DNA from 2 places in the Mesorhizobium australafricanum genome. Region 2 is predicted to be linked to the other one. Evidence: predicted binding sites of a transcription regulator. Region 2 holds the regulator's gene; the other holds the start of a gene.

Region 1 (12,198 bases), on a different contig from region 2:
GGTTACCATGTCATCGCCGCGACCGGCCGCAACGCCGAAAGCCCCTATCTGATCGACCTCGGCGCGGCCGAGGTGATCTCGCGCGAGGAGCTCAGCCAGCCGGCGAAGCCGCTCGCCAAGGAGCGCTGGGCGGGTGGCGTGGACTCGGTCGGCAGCAACACGCTCGCCAACATCTTGTCGATGACCTCCTATGGCGGCGCGATCGCCGCCTGCGGCCTGGCCGGCGGGATGGACCTACCGTCGAGCGTCGCGCCCTTCATCCTGCGCGGCGTTTCGCTGCTCGGCATCGATTCGGTGATGGCGCCGAAGCCGATCCGGCTCGAAGCATGGCGTCGCATCGGCACCGATCTCGACCTCAAGAAGCTGTCGGCATTGTCGCGCACGATCGGCTTCGACGGCATTATCGCTGCCGCGCGCGACATCGTCGAAGGCAAGGTCAGGGGCCGCGTCGTCGTCGATATGTAGCTGGAGCAATGCCAGGAAAAGAGCCTGGCGGTTAGGCTCGGCGACTTCGCCGTGGCCTTCCGCCCGGAATTGCGTAAAACAACAAGCCAGAGCAGCCACCCTGGAGAACTCTGGTTTCGTCCATGCGGGCGACCAGAACCCGCGCAATCGCTAAAATTCGAACGATCCGCCGCAGCCTTCCATAATCTCTGTCTGGCATGGTCTGCGCATGGTCGCGGACTCCGACATCAGACAGGGCAGTAAAGCCGCGGACGCTGACAGGCTCATCCCGGATGCGCCGAAGCGGCAGGTCCTTGTCGCGCCGCCGTTGGCCCCCGAATTACCGGCCGCGAGCGCCAGCCATGAAGGCTTGCCATTCCTGACGATCGTCGCCATCGCCGTGCTGGCGGGGCTGGCGCATCTCACCGGAGCGCCGATCATCGTAACCATCGGCCTCGCCGCCGCGGCGCTTGCCGGCCTTGCCATGCATCTGCGCAGCCGTCGCGACGAGCGGCGCACAGCCGAGCTACTCCACGAGACCGCTGCTCGCAGTCGCGCCGAGATCGAGACCCTGGCCGACCGCATGTGGGAGATGCAGGAGAGCGAGGAGCGCTTCCGCGGCCTGATCGACGCGCTGGGCGACCTCGTCGTCCATCGCGATCGCGATGGCCACATCGCTTATGCCAACAACGTCTTTGCCTCGCTTGTCGAGATCGATCCGCGCGATCTCGCCGGCAAGACCTTGTCCGAGCTTGGTATCGATGTCGGCATCGTTCCCGATGCCGCCTTTTCCGATCATGAATGCCTGAGCTCCACCGACGTCGCGATCCGCACGCCGAACGGGCCGCGCTGGTTCTCCTGGATCGAATTGTCGGTGCGCGACAAGGACACAGGCGCGGTATCGCACCGGGCGATCGCCCGCGACATCACCGCCCGCAAGCGCGCCGAATCCTCGCTGATCAGCGCGCGCGAACGGGCCGAATATGCCAGCCAGGCCAAGTCACGCTTCCTCGCCACCGTCAGCCATGAGATCCGCACGCCGATGAACGGCATCATGGGCATGGCCAAACTGCTTGCGGACACCGACCTGTCGCCTGAACAGCGCACCTATGTCGGCGCTGTTTCCACCTCGGCCAGTGCGCTGCTCGCGCTCATCGAGGACCTGCTCGACTATTCCAAGATCGAGGCCGGCCGCTTCGAGCCCGAGCCGCAGCCGACTTCGCTGCGCGAAATCGCCGACAACATCATCGAGCTTCTGGCCGCAAAGGCCTTCGCCAAGAACATCGGCCTCGGCTGCCATGTCGAGCCCGACGTGCCGCAGATGATCACCGCCGATCCCGGCCGCTTGCGCCAGGTGCTGCTCAATCTCATCGGCAATGCGGTGAAGTTCACCGATACCGGCGGCGTTCTGCTGACCGTGGCGCGCGCCCGCACCGAAACCACCGACCGCATCTGCTTCACCGTCGCCGACACCGGCCCCGGGCTGCGTGAAGAGGACATGGAGCGCATCTTCGAGGAGTTCGAGCAGTCCGACGGAACCTCTACCAGGGTGCATGGCGGCGCGGGCCTCGGCCTTGCCATCTCGAAGCGGCTGGTGACGGCCATGGGCGGCACGATCTCGGTTTCGAGCCGGCTCGGCGAAGGATCCGAATTCGTCCTCGAGATCCCGGCGGTCGCGGCAACCGAACCACCGCCGCACCGTCACAACATCCTTGCCGGCCGGCGGGCGATGATCGTGTCGAAGAACGCCATCGAGTCCGATGCCATCGCCCGCGCGATCAGAGCCCATGGCGGCATTGTCGAGGTCGCGGCGACACCAAGCCAGGCCGCTCCGTTCGCTGCCGGCTGCAACGTGCTCCTGATCGACGCCGCGCTCGAAAACAGCGACGGGAGACTGCTCAAGCGGCTGCGTGACTCAGGCTTTGCCGATTGTGAGGCCATCACCCTGATTGCGCCGACGGACCGCGGCATGCTCGGCGAATTCCGCGCCGGCGGCTACGCCACCTTCCTCGCCAGGCCCGTGCGCGGCGAAACCCTTTTGCGGGTGCTGTTGACCAGCCATGGCTCCGCGCTTGCCCAGCCGCAGCCGAAGCCGCGCGGCGCCTCCTCGGTGCGCAGGCGCGATCAGGGCCTGTCGGTGCTGATCGCCGAGGACAACGATATCAACGCCATGCTCGCCCGCGCCACGCTGCTCAAGGCGGGGCATCGCGTCAAGGTTGTCGGCAACGGCAAGGCCGCGGTCGAGGCCGTTACCGATGCCGGCCTCAAGTTCCGCTTCGATGTGGTGCTGATGGACCTGCACATGCCTGTCATGGACGGCCTGGACGCGATTGCAGCCATCCGTCGTCATGAAGAGTCCTTGGCCATGCCGCCGATCCCGATCATGGTGCTTTCGGCCGACAGCCAGGAAAAGACCCGGCACGCCGTGCTTGCTCACGGCGCCAGCGGTTTCGTGACCAAGCCGCTCGACCCAGACGCGCTCGTCCAGGCGGTCGAGGGTCAGGTTGCCGCCTGAGGAAATTTTTAACGCTTGAAAGCCGTGGGTTGCTTGGCTTTCGCCGCCGTAAGATAGCCGGTTGAGGGTATTGTCCAGCCGACAAAGTATTGCCGGCCACGTCGTATCACGGTACTGTCACAATCCTGTTGCACCTACACCGTATCCCCGTGCCAAGAGGGATGGCTCGAAGGAGAATCACTCGTGCATACAGTCATGCCTGAATGTGACACTCGGCCGAATGCCGGCGGCGCCCTTCTCGCCGCCCGTAATGCCGACGCCGTCGCAACCGGCGCACCGCTGGGCCGCATCGGCAACCTCGAAGTGCGGCTCGCCCGCAACGAGGCCGAGATCGCCGCCGCCCAGGAAGTCCGCTATCGGGTATTCTACGACGAGCTTGGCGCGAGGAAGGACCTGTTCCAGGCGCAGGACCGGCGCGACGCCGACCGTTTCGACCCGCTCTGCGATCACCTTCTTGTGTTGGACACCTCCCTTCCCGGCCCTGAGCATCGCCGCATCGTCGGCACCTACCGCTTGCTGCGGCAGGAGATTGCCGCGACCGCCGGCGGCTTCTATTCCGAGGGCGAGTTTGAGCTCACCAAGCTGATCGCGCGGCACCCCGGCCAGCGCTTCCTCGAGCTCGGCCGTTCCTGCGTTCTGCCGGAATACCGCTCCAAGCGCACCATCGAGGCGCTCTGGCAAGGCATCTGGGCCTATATCAACCATTACAACATCGGTGTGATGACCGGCTGCGCCTCTTTCCACGGCATCGTGCCGGCGGCGCATGCCGAGGCGCTGACCTATCTCGCCCATCATTGCCGCACCAATTCCGCCTGGGATGTTCGCGCGGTTCCGGGACGCTACTGCTCCATGGACCTGATGCCGATCGAGGCGGTGAACACCAAGGCCGCGATCGCCGCCATGCCGCCGCTGGTCAAGGGTTATCTGCGCGTCGGCGCCCGCATCGGCGACGGCTGCGTCATCGACCACGAATTCTCGACCGTCGACGTCTTCGTCGTCATGCCGGTCAAGGAGATCGGCGCCCGCTACGTCAACTACTATGGCGGCGAAGGCCAGCGCTTCGCGGCGTGACGCCAGCGAATAGCGAATAGCGAATAGCGAATAGAACGCTATCTCGGGTAGTCCCTATTCGCTACTCCCTACTCGCTATTCGCTCATGGAATATCCTCCGGCCTTCGCCCGGGCCGGCTCTTATAGGCCGCAAACGACCAGCCGAATCTAAGCGCCCCGCCGCGCACGACGAATGCGCCCGCGAAGCCGAGCAGGCTGGACGCCAGCGCCGGCAGCCCGGCAAGATCGCCAAGGGTGAAGATGGTGGCACCGGCAAGGGCGGCCGTGACATAGATTTCGGGCCTGAGCAGCACCGAAGGCTCGCCGGCAAGCAGGTCGCGCAAAATGCCGCCGAAGGTCGCCGTCAGCACGCCCATGATGACCGACACGACGGGCGAGCCGGTGATCGCCAGACCCTTGGCCGCGCCCATGACCGCAAAGGCGGCGAGCCCGATGGCGTCGAGCCAAAGCAGCAATTTGTATCGGGATTCGACCCGGTGGGCGCTGAAGAAAACCAGCACGGCGACCACGGCGCAGATCAGCACATAACCGCTGTTGGCGACCCAGAACACCGGCAGGTTGAGGATGACGTCGCGCAGCGTTCCGCCGCCGATGCCGGTGACGCTGGCCAGGAAGAGGAAGCCGATGATGTCGAGCTGCTTGCGTGATGCGGCAAGCGCACCCGTCGCCGCAAAGACGGCGACGCCGGCATAGTCGAGCAACGCGATGGGATTCATGAGTGAGCGAATAGTGAGTAGCGAATAGTCAGTAGGGAAATAGCACGAAGCCGCGGATAAATATCAGTCCCCTACTCACTACTTCCTATTCGCTACTCACTATCACGCATCCTTCTCGGCCTGCTCGTTCACCGGGCCCGGCTCGACCTTCGCCTCGGTGGCCGTCTTCGGGCCACCCTTGGCAACGCCGACCATCGCCGGCCGCAGCACGCGCTCGCCGATCGAATAGCCCGGCTGCACCACCTGGACGACGGTGCCGGCCGGAACCTCCGGATTGGGCACCTCGAACATCGCCTGGTGGAAATTCGGATCGAACTTCTCGCCTTCCGGCGCGAGTTTCTTCACGCCGTGGCGTTCCAGGGCCGAAAGCATGGCGCGCTCGGTGAGATCGACACCTTCGATCAGCGACTTGAAGCCGGCGTCGCCGCCAGCCTTCGCCTCAGCCGGGATCGCGTCCAGCGCGCGACGCAGATTGTCGGACACCGACAGCATGTCGCGCGCGAAATTGGCGACAGCATAGGCGCGGGCGTCCTGCACGTCGCGCGCGGTGCGCCGCCGCAGATTCTCCATTTCGGCCGCGACGCGCAGCGCGCGGTCCTTTAGTTCCTCGTTTTCCTTCAGCAGCCGCACCAGCGCTTCGTAGTCGCCGTCGACGCCACCTTCCGCACGCTCGCCGGAAGCCTGGGTGGCTTCCATATCTTCGGGCGTGCGTTCGTCTTTTGTCTGGTCGCTCATCGCGTTTCCCGTCATTCGGATTGGTCTGGATTTGCGCCCGATATCGAGGTTTGGACGCCAAAAATCAAGGGGTAAGCGCAACCGCGGAATATCGATCATCGTTCCAAATTAATTCAAATTTTACCGTATCACGCAGCTTTGCTTGCCCTCGAACGCTTGTGCGGGAACCATGAGCCGCTGCAGGAGTTTCGAAGCCGACACAGGATTTTGGGACGATGAACGGCAACAATGGCAACAGGCGCGGCGAACTGGCCAACGATATCAGGCGGCAGGCGGGCAACGAAGCGACGAAGCGCTTTCTGCGCACGTTGCCGGGGTTTCGCCTGGAAAAGGAAGTGCCTCGGCGGCTGAGCGATCTGCTTGACCGCCTCGATGACGCCGAGGCGAAGACAGCGGGCGCGCCGCGGTAGAGCAATTCCAGGAAAAGTGCGTAGCGGTTTCCCCTCCGGAATTGCGCAAAAACAAATGCTGGAGCAGGCCGGCGATCATATCAAACACCGAACTGCTCCAGCGGAGCCTAAGCCGCCTTCCTGTCGTCGCGCATCAGCGCTTCGCCGTGGCGGATCTCGGTGCCGAGTACCTTAAGGCATTCCCGCATGAAGGCGGCAAGGCCCGGCCAGCCCTTAGCTGAAACCAGATTGCCGTCGACATGCGCTCCGGTCGGAGCGACATCGATATAGATGCCGCCGGCGAGCGTCACTTCCGGCTCGCAATAATGCAGCGCCGCGACTTCCTTGCCGCGCACCACGCCATCGACCGCGATCAGGATCTGGGCACCATGGCAGATGGTGAAGATCGGCTTGCCGGTTTCATGGAAATGCCTGACCAGCGCCTGCACGCGCTTGTCGATGCGGATATATTCCGGCCCGCGCCCGCCCGCCGCGTAGACCGCGTCGTAGTCGGCCGGGTTCACCTCGGCGAAGGTCTTGTTGAGGATGTAATCGTGGCCGAGCTTTTCCGTATAGGTCTGGTGGCCTTCGAAGTCGTGCAACGAGGTCTTTAGCACGTCGCCCGCTTTCTTGTCCGGGCACACGACATGGACGGTGTGGCCGACCGCGTGCATGGCCTGCTCAAAGACGAAAATCTCGTATTCCTCGCTGAACTCGCCAACGAGCATCAATATCTTCTTGCCTGCCATGCCGTTCCTCCCTTTGCTGGCTATTTATTTCGGAGCACGAAATAATAACCCTATCCTAAGGGCAAGACGATCGAAGGGGAAGCGTAAATCGCATAAGTGGTCTGACCAGACCGATTCAATCCGATCGGCAAATAGAATAACGCGGCGCCGCCGATAAAAAATCGATGAGGCTGGTCCGACCACGACAGCAAGATGAGGTCGCTGCCCGGCAAGCGTCGAGCCGGCGGAACCGCCGCTGGCGATGACATAGTCGTAGCGCATCCTCACCTCCGGCGGATGTTTCCGTCCCTTCTCCCGAGAGAATGCCTGCCGGCGTGCCTTGTAAAGATGCCGCGGCGTCAGCTGGGGCGCTTGCGCCGCCAGGAGTATTTCGGACCCTTGGGCTCCGGCTCCACGGCCGGCTGATAATAGACCGGCAGGCCGCCGGTGCGGCCCTGCTCCAGGCGCTTCAGCAGTACCGGATTCGAAACCTCGAACTCGTCGAAGCCGAGCCGCAGCATGTGCGGCAGTTGGTCGACCAGCACCTGGCCGGTGGCGCGCACCGGACCCTTGAAATGATGCCGAGCGCGCAGCAACTCGCCTTTCGAGAAGGAGCGGCCGTCATTGAACGCCGGGAAGGCCAACGCCACCAGCGACAGCTGGTCCAACAGCCCGGTTATCTTGTCGAGCTCGTCGCCCGGCTGCAGCAATACGCCGATGCGCTCGCGCGCCGACTTGCGAACCTCGTCGTCGAGGCCGAGAAAGGTCTGCAGCGGCAGGATGAAGCGGCCATTGCCGGCTAGCGCCTCGGCGCTCTCCGCATGGGTCCACTCATCCTCGCGAAAACCGTCTGGGGTCCAGAGGCGAGTCCCCGCTGTCGTCGATCCAGTCATCAAAAATTCCTAAAGTCCCAAATTGCCCAGCGAGCCGGCAGCCGTCAGCGACCGGGAGCCGCCGCTGGTGGGCGGCATCACGTGAACAGCGATATACCCTAAAGTGAAGCGTCGGTCAGCGACTTCTCCAAACCGGAGAGATGGATACCGCACTCGGTCTTGGCGTGCCCCGCCCAGCGGCCGCTGCGCGCATCCTCGCCCGGCTGCACGGGCTGCGTGCACGGGAAGCAACCGATCGAGAGATAGCCATAGGCGACCAGCGGATTTTCGCGCAGCGCGTGCGCACGCATGTAGTCGGCCTGGTCCGACGTCGTCCAATGCGCCAGCGGATTGATGCGGATGCGCGCGCCGACCGCCTCGAAGACCGGCAGTGCCGCCCGCGTCGAGGCCTGGAAGCGCTTGCGCCCGGTGAACCAGGCGCGAAACGGTTCGACGCCGCGCGCCAGCGGCTCGACCTTGCGCACGTTGCAGCAGGAATCGGTGTCGGCCTCGTGCAGTCTGCCGGTCGGATCGACGCGTTCGAGCGCGGTCTCGTCCGGCTTGATCACCCTGACATCGGTCAGGCCGAAATCGGCGACCAGAGCATCGCGATAGCCGAGCGTCTCCTCGAAATGCTTGCCGGTATCGAGGAAGATCACCGGCAGCGAGCGGTCGACCTTGGCGATCATGTGCAGCAGCACGGCGGAGTCGGCGCCGAACGAGGACACGGCGGCGATGCCGCCGTGAAAGAATTCTCGAGAAGAGCGCTCGATGATCTCGAGCGGGCTCAGGTGGCCGTAGAGCGCGTCGAGCCCTGCCGCCTCGGCGGCGACGCCGGCCTCGACATCGACGACCCGGTCAAGCGGCCTTGGTTTCGCCAGCATAAAGCGCCTCCTTGAACGGCGCGGGACCGACTCTGCGGTAGGCGTCGATAAAACGTTCACTAGGACTGAGCCGAAGACCGAGATAGGTGTCGACAATCTGCTCGATGGCATCGGTGATCTCTTCTGAACTGAAGCCACGGCCGATGATTTCGCCGACCGAGGTGTTCTCGTCGGCCGAGCCGCCAAGCGTCACCTGGTAGAGCTCGGAGCCCTTCTTCTCGACGCCAAGGATGCCGATATGGCCGACATGGTGGTGGCCGCAGGCATTGATGCAGCCGGAGATCTTGAGCTTCAATTCGCCGATCTCGCGCTGCCGCTCCAGCGAAGCGAAGCGAAGCGAGATTTCCTGCGCAATCGGAATGGAGCGCGCCGTGGCCAGCGCGCAATAATCGAGCCCGGGGCAGGAGATGATGTCGCTGATCAGGTTGGAATTGGCGGTCGCCAGACCGATCTCGACCAGCGCGTCATAGACCGCCTTGAGGTCGGCGCGCGCCACATGCGGCAGGATCAGGTTCTGTTCGTGGCTGACGCGCAATTCGTCGAACGCGTATTTCTCGGCGATGTCGGCGACGGCTTCCATCTGACTGTCGGTGGCGTCGCCGGGAACCTCGCCGATGCCCTTGAGCGAGATCGTCACCGCCGCGTAGTCGGGATGGCGATGGGTCACGACATTCTGGTCGAGCCATTCCGAAAAGCTCTTGGAATCGAGCCTGGCCTGTTTCACCGCATCATCGCCTTCGGGCCGGGAAACCAGGGCCGGCGGCGCGAAATAGGCGTTGATGGCCTCGATGTCGGCCTCCGGCAGTTTCAGCTCGGCGTCCTTGAGCTCCTGCCATTCGGCCTCGATCTGGCGGGTGATCTCCTCCACGCCGGTCTCGTGCACCAGGATCTTGATGCGCGCCTTGTACTTGTTGTCGCGGCGGCCATAGAGGTTGTACACGCGCAGGATCGCCGTGCAGTAGGACAGAAGATCGGCTTCCGGCAGGAAGTCGCGGATTTTTCTCGCCACCATGGGCGTGCGACCCTGGCCGCCGCCGACATAGACTGCGAAGCCCAGTTCGCCGGCCGCGTTCTTCTTCAGATGCAGGCCGATGTCGTGCGTCTGGATGGCGGCGCGGTCGCGCTCGGCGCCCGTCACCGCGATCTTGAACTTGCGCGGCAGGAACGAGAATTCCGGGTGCACCGACGACCATTGGCGCAGGATTTCCGCATAGGGGCGCGGATCGGCGACCTCATCGGCGGCGGCTCCGGCGAAATGATCGGCGGTGACGTTGCGGATGCAGTTGCCGCTGGTCTGGATGGCATGCATCTCGACGCTGGCGAGGTCGGCCAGGATAGCCGGGATGTCGGACAGCGCCGGCCAGTTGAACTGGATGTTCTGGCGCGTGGTGAAGTGGCCGTAGCCCTTGTCGTATTTGCGCGCGATATGGCCGAGCATGCGCAATTGCCGGCTGTTCAGCGTGCCGTAGGGCACGGCGATGCGCAGCATATAGGCATGCAGTTGCAGATAGACGCCGTTCATCAGCCGGAGCGGCCGGAACTGGTCCTCGGTGATCTCGCCGGCAAGCCGGCGCTGCACCTGGTCGCTGAACTCGGCGACACGGGCGTGAACGAAATCCTGGTCGAACTCGTCGTAACGGTACATGCTTCGTCTTTCAGGGCGCGTCCGCCCGCTCTTCAATTCTTTGTTGGAGCATGATCTTCTCCGAAAACCGGTTCCCGCCTTTTCGGGATCATGCTCAAAAACCTATGCCGCCCGGACGGTTTCCGGACTCGCCTGCTTGCCGAGATCGGTGCGGATGGTGGGCCCCGCGGCGCGGATCTTTTCGCGCAGCCGCACCGGCTCGACCAAACCATCGACTATCACGACGTCGATCAGGTTGACGTCGACCACCTCATTGTTGGCGGCGGCCGCGGCGCCGATCGCTTCGAGCCGATCCTCCGCCGCCTTGTCATGCGCGATATCGGCATGACCGACGGTTTCCGCCCAGCCGCCATCGGCGTGCCAGACGGCGATGCCATCCGAGAGCCTGTTCGCGGTCAGAACCTTCATTGCCCAACTCCTTCGGCGACGGCTGAAGCCGCGCCCTCATGCTTATGTGCCGCGAGCGGCTCGGATTGTTCAAAATTGGCGCCGGCGACCGCATCGCCGATGATCGTCATCACCGGACCGGTAAGGTCGGCGCGAGCCTCCAGCGACGGCAGGTCTGCGAGCGTCCCGTGGAAACGGCGGCGGTTGCCGAGGCTGGCATTCTCGACGACGGCGACGGCAGTGTCCGGCGACAGCCCCGCTTCGATCAGCCGGCCGGCGACTTCGGCAGCGACCGAACGGCCCATATAGACGGCAACGGTCGCGCCCGAGATGGCGAGCTTTGCCCAGTCGGGCAGCGAGTTGCCCTTGAGATCGTGCCCGGTGGTGAACACCATCGAGGACGAGACACCGCGCAGCGTCAGCGGCAGTTCGAAATCGGCGGCGGCGGCAAAGGCGGCGGTGACGCCAGGCACCACCTCATAGGCGATCCCGGCCTCGCGCAGTGCCGCCATCTCTTCGCCCGCCCGGCCGAACACCAGCGGATCGCCGGACTTCAGCCGCACCACGCGCTTGCCGGCGCTGCCGAGCTCGATGAGCAGCGCGTTGATTTCTTCCTGGCTCTTGGAATGGCAGCCCTTGCGCTTGCCGACCGGCAGGCGCTCGGCATCGCGGCGGCCCATCGCCACAATCGCTTCCGGCACCAGTGCATCGTATACGATCGCATCGGCTTCCATCAGCAGGCGGTGTGCGCGCAACGTCAAAAGGTCCTCCGCGCCCGGACCGGCGCCGACCAGCGCGATGTGCCCCTCGGCCGGAGCGCTCGAAGCCAAAAGGTCGAGCGCTGCACCACGCGCCTCGGCGAGCTCCCCGGCTTCAATTGCCCTGGCCGGCGCACCGGCGAAGAAATCGTTCCAGAACCGCCGGCGGCGATTGCCCCTCGGCAGCTTTTCGGCGGCAGCACGAAACGACGCGGCAAGTGCCGCCAGCCGGCCGAGCGACGGCGACAGCATGCGGTCGATGCGGCTGCGCAGCATCTGTGCCAGCACCGGTCCGGCGCCCTCGGTGCCGATGGCGATGGCGACAGGCGCGCGGTTGACCAGCGCAGGCGTGAAGAAATCGCAAAGCTCCGGCCGGTCGACGGCGTTGACCGGGATGCTCAGGCGGCGTGCGTCCTCGACCACGCAACGGTCAAGCGCCTCATCGCCGCTGGCCGCGAACACCAGGGCGGCACCTTGGAGATGAGCGGCCTCGTAGGCCGCCTTGATGTGAACGGCGCCCGTCGAGGCGATGAAGTCCAGCAGGCCGCCACCGGCATTGTCGGCAACGATGCGCAGCATCGCGCTCGACTGCGAAAGCAGCCGCGCCTTGGCAAGCGCCTCCTCGCCATTGCCGACGATGGCTACGGCTTCGCCGTCGACCCGCATGAAGACGGGAAAGGCATTGAGCTTGGCATTGGCTGGCGACATGGCGATCAGCAATATTGGAACAGTTTGGCAGTTTTACGCGGCCACGCCAAAAACCAGAAGGCAAGCACTCGCGCGCCGTCGAACAGCAGGCAATCGCTTTTTCGCAACCGCGAAGGACAAGGGAAAAAAATTCTACTTTGAGAATGAGGCGGCCAGCATCGCATTAGAAACCGCCTTGATCCGGCGTAATTTTTACCGCCGCGCAAGGAAAGCAGCAAAATAGTTTTTTCTAAATTCTACTAAGTTAGTAGATTAAAGCCGACCGTGGCGGTTCGGCGCCCGGCCCTGGCTGCCGGGAGCGATCGAGACGTCACCGCCGATCGGAACAATCATGCTTCGCGGCTCG
Region 2 (12,198 bases):
GTACGCCGTTTTGACGGCGCGCTTTAAACTCCGGCCCCCGGAACTTTTGCTCGCCCAGAATCGTTGCTTGCGGCGAGAGGTTCGGAGCCATGGAACACATCGCCGCATTGCTCTTCGTCGTCGGCTGTTCGAGCACAATGGCCGATTGCCGCGAACTCGAGGTGCCGGTCAGTGTCTTCGAGACCGCGCAAGCCTGTGTCGCCGAAAGGCCCTTCGCCCTTGGCGACCTGCAGGGCCAGGCTCCCCGCATCATCGGTAAATGCCTGGCCGTCGATCCGGCTCTGGAGGACGACTACGACCGGATCGACTGGAACGTGCGGCCCGACGGCACGCTGGTCGCATCTTTGGAGGTTTCCGGCATGCTTGTCGCGTCGAACGGCGGGCGCCCCGAAAAAGACTATCTTAAACAACAGTGAGATCTGGCAGGCAAAGCCCGTTTTTTCATGCTAAATGGCGGCTGGCACTGCCGAAAGTGAGGACAAAAGTGAGGAGCAATTCTATGCGGAAGATGATCATTGCCATGGTTGCCGTAGTCGCCGTCAGCGGCTGCACCACGACCGAGCAGGACGTCGTTGGTGGCGGCCTGATCGGCGCCGGTGTGGGCGGTTTGGTCGGCGGCGGCAAGGGCGCGCTGATCGGCGCGGCTGTCGGCGCCGGGTCGGGCCTCCTGGTGCGCAACCTGCGCAACGGCTATTGCCAGTATCGCGATCATCGCGGCCGGATCTACACGGCTCGCTGCAACTAATACCCGAAAGAAACCGGGGACCGGCAGCCGGCCCCCGGTTTCTTTTTGAATTCAAGTCGCCGGTTCGCCCGCCACCGGGGGACTTTTGGGCCGCTCACGCGGTCAGAGGGATCCTGATTTCCACCTTCAGTCCGTCGGCGTGATAGTCGCGCGCGATCGTGCCGCGCAATTCGCGTGTGACGTTGAGGTCAATCAGCTTGGTGCCGAAGCCGGTCTTGGCCGGCGCTTCCAGTTTCTTGTGACCCGCTTCGCGCCAGTTCAGCACCAGCGTCCGCTCGCGGCTGCGCCCTTCGATGCTCCAGTCGACCTTGAGGGCCCAGCTTCCCTTGACGGAATTGGCAGAATTGCCGGCTTCGCCATACTTCAGCGCATTGGTGGCGAGTTCGTGGAAGGTCAGTCCGAGTGCCTGCGTCGTCGTCTCGTCGAGCAGCACTTGCGGCCCGGACACCACCCCATCGGGGAGGTCCTTGCCGAACACCTGCCCGAGTTCGATGCGCAGTAGGTCGCCGAGATCGGCCTTCTGCCAACGCGAGCGCGTAAGCATATCCTGCGATGCGGCCATGGCCTGGAGGCGCGCCGAGAACGATGCCGAAAACTCCTTGACGTCGGTGGCTTGCGAGGCCGTCTGCCGCGCGATCGCCAGCACGCGGGTGATCGAATTCTTGATGCGGTGCTTCATCTCCTGCAGGATCAGGTCCTTTTCCAGCAGGCTCTTTTCTGTCGCCTCGTGCAGCGCCGATTTCGCATCATAGGCACGCTCCTGATAGCGCGCCACGAGGGCGATAGCCCCGGCAAGCAACAGGCCGAACAGCCCGAGCATCACCGGAATGGCGCGCGAGGACGGTGGCTCGAAGGCGCTTGTCGGCCTGAACAGCACGGACCAAGGCCGGCCCGCGACGACGATATCGCGACGCGCCAAAAGCTTCGCGCCGATACGTTCCGCCGGCGGCGCCTCCGAACGGAAAAGCAGCTTGCCGGCCTCCGGCTTGCCGTCATAGACCTCGACATTGACCGGCAGCAGCGGTGAATGGCTGAGCGCGACCTGGAACAGGTCGGTGGCGCGAAAGGCGGCATAAAGAAAGCCGGCCGTAGAGGAGCGGCTTACATTGATGACGTCGGGAGCGGTTTCGACGTTCAGCCGCACGAAAACCAGGAAACCCGTGAAGGTTTGCGCCACGCCGGCGCCCTGGCCAAGCTGGACCAGGCCGCTCGCATGTTGCTGGTCGTCGGCCATCGCCTTTTCGATTGCCGCGCGCCGTACCGGCTCGCTGAACATGTCGAATCCGATGATCGACTGGTTGGACGTGTCGAGCGGCTCGAACAGCACGATGGGTGTCCGCCATGCCTCGGTGGTGGCGGGATAGATCGGGTGGGCCGATCCATAATCGTGCAGAATGTCGCGTTCGACCGTCGCCTCGTCGCCGGTTTTGGCGAGCCTGAGGAAGCCGATGCCGCGCAGGCCGGCAAAGTTGTCGTCGATGTTCAGCGCGGTGAAGAAGGCGTTGAATTCGCCGCGCTTGATGTCGCCGTTGCGCGCATCGAACAGCGCCTGCGTCGAGCGCAGCAGCGACAGATGCAGATCGATGCGGCTCTCGATGCGACTGAGCGCATCGTCGGCGGTGCCTTCGAATTTTATCCGCGCCGCCTCTTGCGTCGCGAAATAGGCAAACCCCGCCATCGTCAGGCTGATCAGGGCGACGGCGATGAAAGCGACGATGGGGAAGAGTTTCTTCAACAAGCCGGGTCCAGGAACGGTCGAACCTTTATGGGCAAGTCTGGATGACAAGACAATGGCGAGGCCAAACCATGAAGGCGGCTGGCATGGGAGCCGGCCACCGGCAGCCGGCTAATTCATCGCCTCAAGCCGCGATCCTCAGTGCGCCCGGCCCGGGGATGGCACCGGGCGGGCATTTGCCGAGAATGATCATGCCGAGCACCTCGTCCTGGGTGACATCGACCGTCCGCGCGGTGCCGACCACCTGGCCGTTCTTCATCACGCAGACCCGGTCGGCGAGCTCGAACACGTCATGGATGTCGTGGCTGATCAGGAAGATGCCGATGCCGTCGGCCTTGAGCTGCTTGACCAGTTCGCCGACCTGGGCCGTCTCCTGCGGGCCGAGCGCCGCCGTCGGCTCGTCCATGATCAGGATGCGGGCGTTGAACAGGATAGCGCGCGCGATCGCCACCGACTGCCGCTGCCCGCCCGACAGCTTGATGACCGGCTCCTTGAAGCGTTGAAAGCGCGGATTGAGCCGGCCCATCACCTTGCGCGCCTCGGCTTCCATGGCGACGTCGTCGAGCGTGCCCCAGCCCGTCATCAGCTCGCGGCCGAGGAAGAGATTGGCCGCCGCATCGACATTATCGGCCAGCGCCAGCGTCTGGTAGATCGTCTCGACGCCGTATTTCTTGGCGTCGCGCGGGTTGGCGATCGAAGCCTCCTCGCCATTGATGAATATCTGTCCGCTATCGCGCTTGTAGGCGCCTGACAGGATCTTGATCAGCGTCGACTTGCCGGCGCCGTTGTGGCCGAGCAGCGCCATCACTTCGCCGGGGAAAAGATCGACGGACGCGTCGTCGACGGCGCGGATGCCGCCGAAGGCGATCGAGATGTTGCGCATGTCGACGAGCGGAACGCCGGCGGGAGCGGATTTGTCAGCTATCATCGTTGTTCCTCCCCTGAAGTCCATGCTCAAGCATGATGCGGTCCGAAAACCGGTTTCCACGTTTCGGGACCATGCTCAGACGCGCTTGCGATATATGGTGTCGAGCCAGACCGCGACGACCAGCACGGCGCCCACGACGATGCTTTGCAGCGGCGAATCGACGCCGAGCAGCACCATGCCGGACTGCAGCGACTGCATCAGCAATGCGCCCAGCATGGCGCCGAGCACCGTACCGGAACCGCCGGCGAGCGAGGTGCCGCCGATGACCGCCGCGGCAATGACCAGGAGCTCGTCCAGCGTTCCCAGCACGTTTGTCGCGGAGTTCTGCCTGGCCGACGAGATCGCCGCCGCGATCGTCGCCAGCACGCCCATGATCATGAACACCTTCATGGTGATCCAGCGCGTGTTGATGCCGGCAAGATTGGCTGCTTCCGGATTGCCGCCAATGGCAAAGACATAGCGGCCGAAGCGTGTGCGCTTGGTGACGAAGGTCATGATCAGGCCGACGGCGACGGCCATCAGCACCGGAATGGCGATGCCATGCGCGATGAACAGCCCGCCTTCGGGGACGGTGATGTTGTTGGCGGCGGCGTAGCGGTTCACGATGCCGACCGGCCACGGATAGGAATTGGCGAGCCACACCGCGCCCAGGATGATTGCGCAGGTGACCGTGGCGAGCAGCGTCTCGGCCCAGATCGGACGCAGCGGGAAGCGGAACCGCTTGCGTTGCACGCGGCCGTTGAAATGCATGAAAACCACCGAAAGGCAGGCGACGATGCCGACGGCCCAGCTCCATCTGGCGCCGATCGAGCCCGCCGGGCCGCCGCCCATCAGCTGGAAGGTAGCGTCGAGCGGCGCCACCGTCTGGCCGCTGGTGACCCACCAGGCAGCACCCCGCCATACCAGCAGTCCGCCCAGCGTCACGATGAAGGCCGGCACTTCGAGATAGGCGATGATGAAGCCCTGGAAGGCGCCGATGAGCAGGCCGAGCGCCAGGCCGATCAGCAACGCCAGGATCCAGATCCAGGGATTGCCCAATTCAAGCCCGACGAAGCGCACCAGGAAATGCACCTGGGCAAAGCCCATGACCATGCCGATCACGCCTTCGGCCGATCCGACCGACAGGTCGATGTTGCGCGTGACGATGACCAGCACCATGCCGGAGGCCATGATCGCCACGGCCGAAGTCTGCACCGACAGGTTCCAGAGATTGCGCGGCGTCAGGAAGGTGCGGCTGTCGAAGTCGAGCGGATTGACGCCAAGGCGCAGGCTGGAGATGACATGCAGCCCGGTCCAGATCAGGAGCAGCGCGCCGATCATGCCGAGCATGCGTGTGTCGAGCTCGGTTGCCTTCAGGAACCGGGCGGCGGCGCTTAGTTCCGATGCACGCGCGGTGTCTGCCTGTGAGGGAGACGTCGTGTCGGTCATGATTTCCTCCCGCCGGCTTGCCCGTCTGGCGCGGATGCCGGAGCCAAGCCTAGAAGCTATCCGCCAGAGGCGGAAACACAAATCTTATTGAAAAAACGCCGCGGCTTTGAAGCAATTCCAGGAAAAGTGTTTGACGGTTTTCCGTCCGGAATTGCGGCGGTTAAAGGGCCGGGAGGTTCAATGGCAAAACACTGAACCCTCCCGGCGCCGCGGCGCAAGTGTTGAGATCGAACGTCGGCAAAGCTTAGTTGCAGACCTTGACGCTGCCGGCGGCAACGCCTGCGCAAACCTCGTCCTTCTTGATCCAGCCAGCGTCGATGACGACGTTGAGATTGTCCTTGGTGATGGCGATCGGGGTCAGGAACAGCGACTTGACGGTGTTGCCGCCGGGCGTCGTGAAGTCCTTGGCGCCGGCGATGTCGGCCATCTTCTTGCCGTCGGCGAGCTGCGAGGCGATCTCCGCGGCGTTCTTGCCGAGCTCGCGCGCGTCCTTCCACACCGACACGGTCTGCGTGCCGAGCGCGATGCGGTTGAGCGCCGCGTGGTCGCCGTCCTGGCCCGAGACCGGAACGGTGCCGGCCAGGCCTTGAGCCGTCAGCGCCGCGACGACGCCGCCGGCGGTGCCGTCATTGGCCGCCACGACCGCATCGACCTTGTTGTCGTTGGCGGTCAGGAACTGCTCCATGTTCTTCTGCGCGTTGGCGGGCAGCCAGCCGTCGGTATAGGCCTCGCCGACATTCTTGATCTTGCCGCTGTCGATGGCTTCCTTCAGCACTTCCATCGAGCCCGAGAACAGGAAGTCGGCGTTCGGATCGGCGCCCGAGCCCTTGATGAAGACGTAGTTGCCTTCAGGCTTGGCCTTGAACACCTCGCGGGCCTGCATGCGGCCGACTTCCTTGTTGTCGAAGGTCAGGTAGAACACGTCCTTGTTCTCGATCAGGCGGTCGTAGCCGACGACCGGGATTCCTTCATCGAGCGCCTTCTGCACCGCCGGCCCGATCGCCGAGGCATCCTGCGCCAGGATGATCAGCGAGTTGGCGCCCTGCGAGATCAGGCTTTCGACGTCGGTCAGCTGCTTGCCCGGATTGGACTGCGCGTCGGCGGAGATGTACTTGTCGCCCGCGGCCTCGATTGCCTTCTTCATCGCCGCTTCGTCGGTCTTCCAGCGCTCTTCCTGGAAATTCGACCACGAGACGCCGATCACCTTGCCCTTCGCCTCGGCGACCGACGCCAGCGTCAGCGACATGGCAACGCCCGCCAGAATGGCGGCTGCGAATTTCTTCATGATATCCTCCCTGCGCCCTGTGCGGCGCGACCCAGACTGGCCCGAAGGCCGGCACAGAGGCTTTTTTTCGAGCCTCAAAAAAATAGTGATCCAGCGAAACGACGCTGTCAACCGCGATTCTGATGGCCTTTGATGGGTCCCGGCATTTTTTTCGACGTTCGCAATAAATAATGACATCGGCTTTGGCTTCTGCCACTATTGCTGGGGTGTCAGCGACAGGCCATGGCATCATCACAAGGCCGCGATGACCCGGGAGGACGGTGCGAGATAATGTCGGTCGGAATCCGCCACGACGATTTGCGCCGGCGCAACCGCGCCATGGTGATTTCGGCCGTGCGCCGCGCCGGCCAGCCATCGCGGACGGAGATTGCCGCCACCACCGGGCTCAGCCACTCGACCATTTCGGCGATTTCCGCCGATCTGATCCAGGAGGGCATTCTCACCGAGAGCAAGGCCAACGAGCCGACGGCGTTGAAACGCGGCCGCCCGCAGATCGGCCTGGCGCTGAACCCCGAAGCCGCCGCGGTGCTGACCGTGGTGCTGTCGCTGAACTTCCTGTCGGTCGCCGTCATCGACTATGCCGGCCAGGTGATTGCCGAGGAACAGCAGCGCCTGGACACGCTTGTCATGCCGCGCGACGAGCTGATCGGCGCATGCATGGCAATCGTCCGGCGCCGGCTGCAGGATCCCGACCTCGACGTCGGCAGCGTCGCCCGCATCGCCATGGGCATTCAGGGCATCACCGATTCCCGGGCGCGCGCCATGCTGTGGTCGCCGATCACCCCGCTGACCGACATTCCTTTTGCCGACATCCTCGAGAAGGAATTCGGCATCCCCGCCACCATGGAGAACGACTGCAACATGATGGCGGTGGCGCTGCAATGGCGCGATCCCGAGCGCTATCGTGACGATTTCATCGCCATCCTGCTCTCGCACGGCATTGGTATGGGCCTAGTGCTCAAGGGCGCGCTGTTCACCGGCACCCATTCCTCGGGCGGCGAGTTCGGCCATATGATCCATCGTCCGGGCGGCGCGCTTTGCCGGTGCGGCCGCCGCGGCTGCGTCGAGGCCTATGCCGGCAACTATGCGATCTGGCGCAGCGCCATGAAGATGAGCGAGGACGCCGAGCCGGTCGACGTCGGCGACGCCGACATGCGGGCGCTTGCCGCGAAGGCCCGGCAGGAGGACGGTCCGGAGCGGGAGGCGTATCGCCGCGCCGGCGAAGCGCTTGGCTTCGGTCTCGGCAGCCTGTTCGCCCTGATCGATCCGGCGCCTGTCGCCATGGTCGGCGTCAGCGCGGCCGCCTTCGACCTGATCGAGCCGGCGCTGAGAGAAGCGATCGCCCAGACCGCCGGCGGCCAGCACTCGAAATCGATCTCCTTCGACACCGAGCCGAACGAATTGCCGCTCATCCGCGAAGGCTGCGCCGCCCGCGCGCTGACCTTCGTCGACCAGGAGATTTTCGCGCCCGGGGGCCAGGCGAGAGCGGGCAAGCACGTCGCATGAACGGCAGGCTCAAGCGCCGGGATATGCTGAGATTCAGGTCAGGCCGAGTCGAGAATGGTGGATTCCGACAACCGGCCTACGCCGGCCGTAGCCTTCATAGGGCGGAAACACTTATGAGCGCTTCGGCCGGCGAAGGCCGGAACGGAGCGTACTTAAGTACGTGAGTACCGGAAGCGCAGGAAGCCGCCATTCGCAGGCCGGCCTCACCTGAATATCGGCATATCCCTAATCTTCCCTGATCGCATAGCCCGCCCCGCGGATGGTGCGGATGACATCGGGCATGCGGCCGTTGTTGACGGCCTTGCGCAGGCGCCCGACATGCACGTCGACCGTGCGCTCGTCGATATAGATCGTCTCGCCCCAGACATTGTCGAGCAGTTGACTGCGCGAGAATACCCGGCCGGGATGACGCATCATGAATTCGAGCAGCCGGAACTCGGTCGGGCCGAGCCTGATCTCGCTCTTCTTGCGGTAGACGCGATGCGATTCGCGGTCGAGCACGATGTCGCCGACCTTGAGCACGCTGGACAGCACCTCCGGCTTGGCGCGACGCAGCAGCGCCTTGACGCGGGCCATGAACTCCGGCGTCGAGAACGGCTTGACCAGATAGTCGTCGGCGCCGGTCGAGAGGCCGCGCACACGGTCGCTTTCCTCGCCGCGCGCCGTCAGCATGATGATCGGCAGCCGCTCGGTCTCGGGCCGCATCCTGAGGCGCCGGCAAAGCTCGATGCCGGAAACGGCCGGCACCATCCAGTCGAGCACGAGCAGGTCGGGAACGTTTTCCTGAAGGCGGATTTCGGCCTCGTCGCCGCGGGTCACCACTTCGACCTGGTAACCCTCGGATTCGAGATTGTAGCGGAGCAGCACCCCCAGCGGCTCCTCGTCCTCCACCACCATGATGCGTGGCGCGATCATTGCAGGTTACCCTTGTCAGGCCGCCGGCGCCGACATTGCCGTCTCGTCCTGCTTCGGGCGATTCGCGGGCAACTGGATGCCGGTCAGCACATAGTAGGCGTTCTCGGCGATGTTGGTCACATGGTCGCCGATGCGTTCGAGATTCTTGGCGCAGAACAGAAGATGCGTGCAAGCGGTGATGTTGCGCGGATCTTCCATCATATAGGTCAGGAGCTCGCGGAAGACGGAGGTGTATTTGACGTCGATGCGCTCGTCGTCGTTGCGAAGCTTGGCCAGCGCCGTGGCGTCGCCCACCGTATATTCCTGGATCACGGCCTGGACCTGGATCAGCACCAGCTGCGCCATGGAATCGATCGAATGCGTGAGGTCGCGCGGCGCCGCGCTGACGCCGACCGAACCTACGCGCTTGGCGATGTTCTTGGCAAGGTCGCCGATGCGTTCGAGGTCGCCCGCCATGCGGATCGAGCCGACCACGTGGCGAAGATCGTCCGCCATCGGCTGCCGCTTGGCGATGAGCGTGATGGCGCGGTCGTCAAGCTCGCGCTGACGCGCGTCCATGATGGCGTCGTCGGAGACGACGCGCTGCGCCAGCGCATTGTCGGTCTCGAGCAGTGCCCTGGTCGAGGCGCCGACCATGGAGCCTGCGAGATCGCCCATGTCATTGATAAGCCGGCTGATCTGCCTCAAATCCTCGTCGAAGGAGGCGACGGTATGTTCGGCCATAATGATGTCCTCGATGAACTCAGCCGAAGCGGCCGGTGATGTAGTCCTGCGTGCGCTTCTCGCGCGGCGAGGTGAAGATCTTCTCGGTCCGGTCGAACTCCACCAGCTCGCCAAGATACATGAACGCCGTCTGCCGCGACACGCGCGCCGCCTGCTGCATGTTGTGGGTGACGATGACGATCGTGTAGTCGACTTGCAACTCGTCGATCAGCTCTTCGATCTTGGCCGTCGACAGCGGATCGAGCGCCGAGGCCGGTTCGTCGAGCAGGATGACTTCCGGCTTCACCGCCACGGTGCGGGCGATGCACAGGCGCTGCTGCTGACCGCCGGAAAGGCTCAGTCCGCTGGCGTTGAGCTTGTCCTTGACCTCGGTCCAGAGCGCGGCGCGCTTCAGCGCCTGCTCGACGCGGCTGTCCATCTCGGCCTTGCTGATCTTCTCATAGAGCCTGACGCCGAAGGCGATGTTTTCGTAGATCGACATCGGGAACGGCGTCGGCTTCTGGAACACCATGCCGATCTTGGTGCGCAGCAGGTTGAGGTCTTGCGAGCGGTCGAGGATGTTCTTGCCGTCGAGCAGCACCTGCCCTTCCGCGCTCTGCTTCGGATAGAGCTCGTAGATGCGGTTGAGCACGCGCAGCAGCGTCGACTTCCCGCAGCCCGACGGCCCGATAAAGGCGGTCACGCTGCGCTCGGGCAGGGACAGGTTGATGTCCTTCAGCGCCTTCGACTGGCCATAGTAGAAGTTGAGGTTCTTGACCTCGATCTTGGCCTTCTCGACTGTCGTGTCGGCTACGTTCAGGTCGGTGGACAACATCGGTTTCATCTGTCCTCTCTGCGTCCGGTTAGGCTGCGGGCGATGATGCTCAGCCCGAGAACCGTCAGGGTGATTATGAGTGCGCCCGTCCAGGCCAGTTGCTGCCATTCCTCATAGGGGCTGAGAGCGAACTGGAAGATGGTCACCGGCAGGCTGGCCATCGGGGCATTGAGATTGCTCGACCAGAATTGGTTGTTGAGCGCGGTGAAGAGAAGCGGCGCCGTCTCGCCGGAGATGCGGGCGATCGCCAAAAGGATGCCGGTGACGATGCCTGACATTGCCGCGCGATAGGCGACCGAGCGGATCACCACCCAGCGCGGCGCGCCGATGGCGGTGCCCGCCTCGCGCAGCGCGTTGGGCACAAGGTTGAGCATGTCCTCGGTGGTGCGCACCACGACGGGGATCACCAGGATGGACAGCGCGACGGCGCCGGCAATCGCCGAGAAGTGCCCCATCGGCCGCACCAACAGCTCATAGACGAACAGGCCGACGATGATCGAGGGCGCCGACAACAGGATGTCGTTGATGAAGCGCACCACCGTGGTGAGCTTCGAGAAGCGACCATACTCGGCCATGTAGGTGCCGGCCAGCACGCCGATCGGCGTGCCGACGACGATGCCGATGATGGTCATCATGATGCTGCCGTAGATGGCGTTGAGCAGGCCGCCGGCATCGCCGGGCGGCGGCGTCATTTGCGTGAACACGGCCAGCGATACTCCGGAGAGCCCTTTGTAGAGCAGGGCGCCGAGGATCAGCGCCAGCCAGGCGAGGCCGATGCCCGCCGCGACGACGCATAGCGCCATCATCACGGCATTCTTGCGCTTGCGGCTTTGGTGAAGCGATGCGGCTGTCGACATCGATCAGGCTCCCGTGCGGCTATCGATGCGCAACAGCATGTAGCGTGCGAGCGCGAGGATGATGAAGGTTATGATGAACAGGATCAGGCCGAGCGCCACCAGCGAGGACGTGTAAAGCGCGCCATCGGCCTCGGTGAATTCATTGGCGATCGTCGCCGATATTGTCGTGCCCGGCGCAAACAGCGAGGCGCTGATGCGATGCGCGTTGCCGATGACGAAGGTCACGGCCATCGTCTCGCCGAGCGCGCGGCCAAGGCCGAGCATGACGCCGCCCATGATGCCGACGCGGGTATAGGGGATGGTCACGCGCCGGGTCACTTCCCAGGTCGTGCAGCCGATACCGTATGCCGATTCCTTCAGCACCGCCGGCACGGTGTCGAACACGTCCTTGGTGATCGAGGTGATGAACGGCAGCACCATGATGGCGAGGATCAGCGACGAGGTCAGCAGGCCGATGCCGTAGGGCGGGCCGGCAAACAGGCTGTTGAGGCCGGGGATGCCTTTGAAGAGCCAGATGACGAAGGGCTGGACCGTCGTCTGCAGGAACGGCGCGAAGACGAACAGGCCCCAGATGCCGTAGATGATCGAGGGAATGCCTGCGAGCAGCTCGACCGCGATGGCGATCGGGCGCCTAAGTGGACGCGGGCAGAGCTCGGTCAGGAAGATGGCGATGCCGATACCGATCGGCACGGCGATGATGATGGCGATGGCCGAGGTGACGACGGTGCCATAGATGGGCGCCAAGGCGCCGAAATTCTCGGTGACCGGATTCCAGGATTCGGTCGTCAGGAAGGATACGCCGAATTTCGACAGCGCTTCCCACGATCCGGCGATCAGCGAGATGGCGACCCCGCCGAGAAGAACCAGCACGAGGATGGCGGATGCGCGCGTGGCCGCCCGGAAGACCGTATCGGTCAAGGCGAAACGGCGCACTGTCGCTTCCCTGGTCCGCACGGCGGACAAAGTCGCGGCTTCGGAAACGGCGGTCATCTAGCCCCTCGCATTTCGAAAGAGAGACGGGAGGGCACCGGAAGCGCCCTCCCTCGTTCCATAGGAATTACATGCCGGAGTAGAGCGGCTTGCCGTCCTTGTCGACGATGTCCTTGCCCCACATTTCCTCGACGCTCTTCACGACCGCGTCGGGCATCGGGACGTAGTCCAGTGCGCCGGCCATCTCGTCGCCCTTGGCGTAGGACCAGGCGAAGAATTTGAGCGCTTCGGTCGTGGCCGCCGCGTCGTCGGGCTTCTTGTAGACGAGGATC

Evidence for each region. The regulator PhoB, encoded in region 2, activates phosphate uptake and scavenging genes when phosphate is short. The targets are predictions, from matches to a motif close to TGTCATNNANCTGTCAT.
Region 1: olsB (l-ornithine N(alpha)-acyltransferase) is a predicted target of PhoB. The motif match lies at 3,075-3,091, and genes of this name have one in related genera.

Annotation. Positions count from the first base shown of each region.
Region 1 covers NZ_JAVIIT010000009.1:56,596-68,793, forward strand. The annotation lists gene acuI (acrylyl-CoA reductase (NADPH)) at 1-465, shown strand, start outside; gene RFM98_RS18610 (ATP-binding protein) at 674-2,959, shown strand; gene olsB (l-ornithine N(alpha)-acyltransferase) at 3,155-4,030, shown strand; gene RFM98_RS18620 (trimeric intracellular cation channel family protein) at 4,114-4,746, opposite strand; gene grpE (nucleotide exchange factor GrpE) at 4,849-5,481, opposite strand; gene RFM98_RS18630 (hypothetical protein) at 5,697-5,891, shown strand; gene RFM98_RS18635 (DJ-1/PfpI family protein) at 5,999-6,619, opposite strand; gene RFM98_RS18640 (hypothetical protein) at 6,644-6,880, opposite strand; gene RFM98_RS18645 (DUF934 domain-containing protein) at 6,958-7,491, opposite strand; gene RFM98_RS18650 (phosphoadenylyl-sulfate reductase) at 7,590-8,354, opposite strand; gene RFM98_RS18655 (nitrite/sulfite reductase) at 8,329-9,999, opposite strand; gene RFM98_RS18660 (DUF2849 domain-containing protein) at 10,102-10,407, opposite strand; gene cysG (siroheme synthase CysG) at 10,404-11,852, opposite strand; gene RFM98_RS18670 (hypothetical protein) at 11,851-12,075, shown strand.
Region 2 covers NZ_JAVIIT010000012.1:23,309-35,506, reverse strand. The annotation lists gene RFM98_RS21770 (hypothetical protein) at 90-416, shown strand; gene RFM98_RS21765 (YMGG-like glycine zipper-containing protein) at 500-745, shown strand; gene RFM98_RS21760 (CHASE domain-containing protein) at 840-2,480, opposite strand; gene RFM98_RS21755 (ATP-binding cassette domain-containing protein) at 2,605-3,408, opposite strand; gene RFM98_RS21750 (sugar ABC transporter permease) at 3,484-4,836, opposite strand; gene xylF (D-xylose ABC transporter substrate-binding protein) at 5,081-6,121, opposite strand; gene RFM98_RS21740 (ROK family protein) at 6,392-7,627, shown strand; gene phoB (phosphate regulon transcriptional regulator PhoB) at 7,853-8,542, opposite strand; gene phoU (phosphate signaling complex protein PhoU) at 8,558-9,265, opposite strand; gene pstB (phosphate ABC transporter ATP-binding protein PstB) at 9,285-10,088, opposite strand; gene pstA (phosphate ABC transporter permease PstA) at 10,085-10,936, opposite strand; gene pstC (phosphate ABC transporter permease subunit PstC) at 10,940-11,926, opposite strand; gene pstS (phosphate ABC transporter substrate-binding protein PstS) at 11,994-12,198, opposite strand, start outside.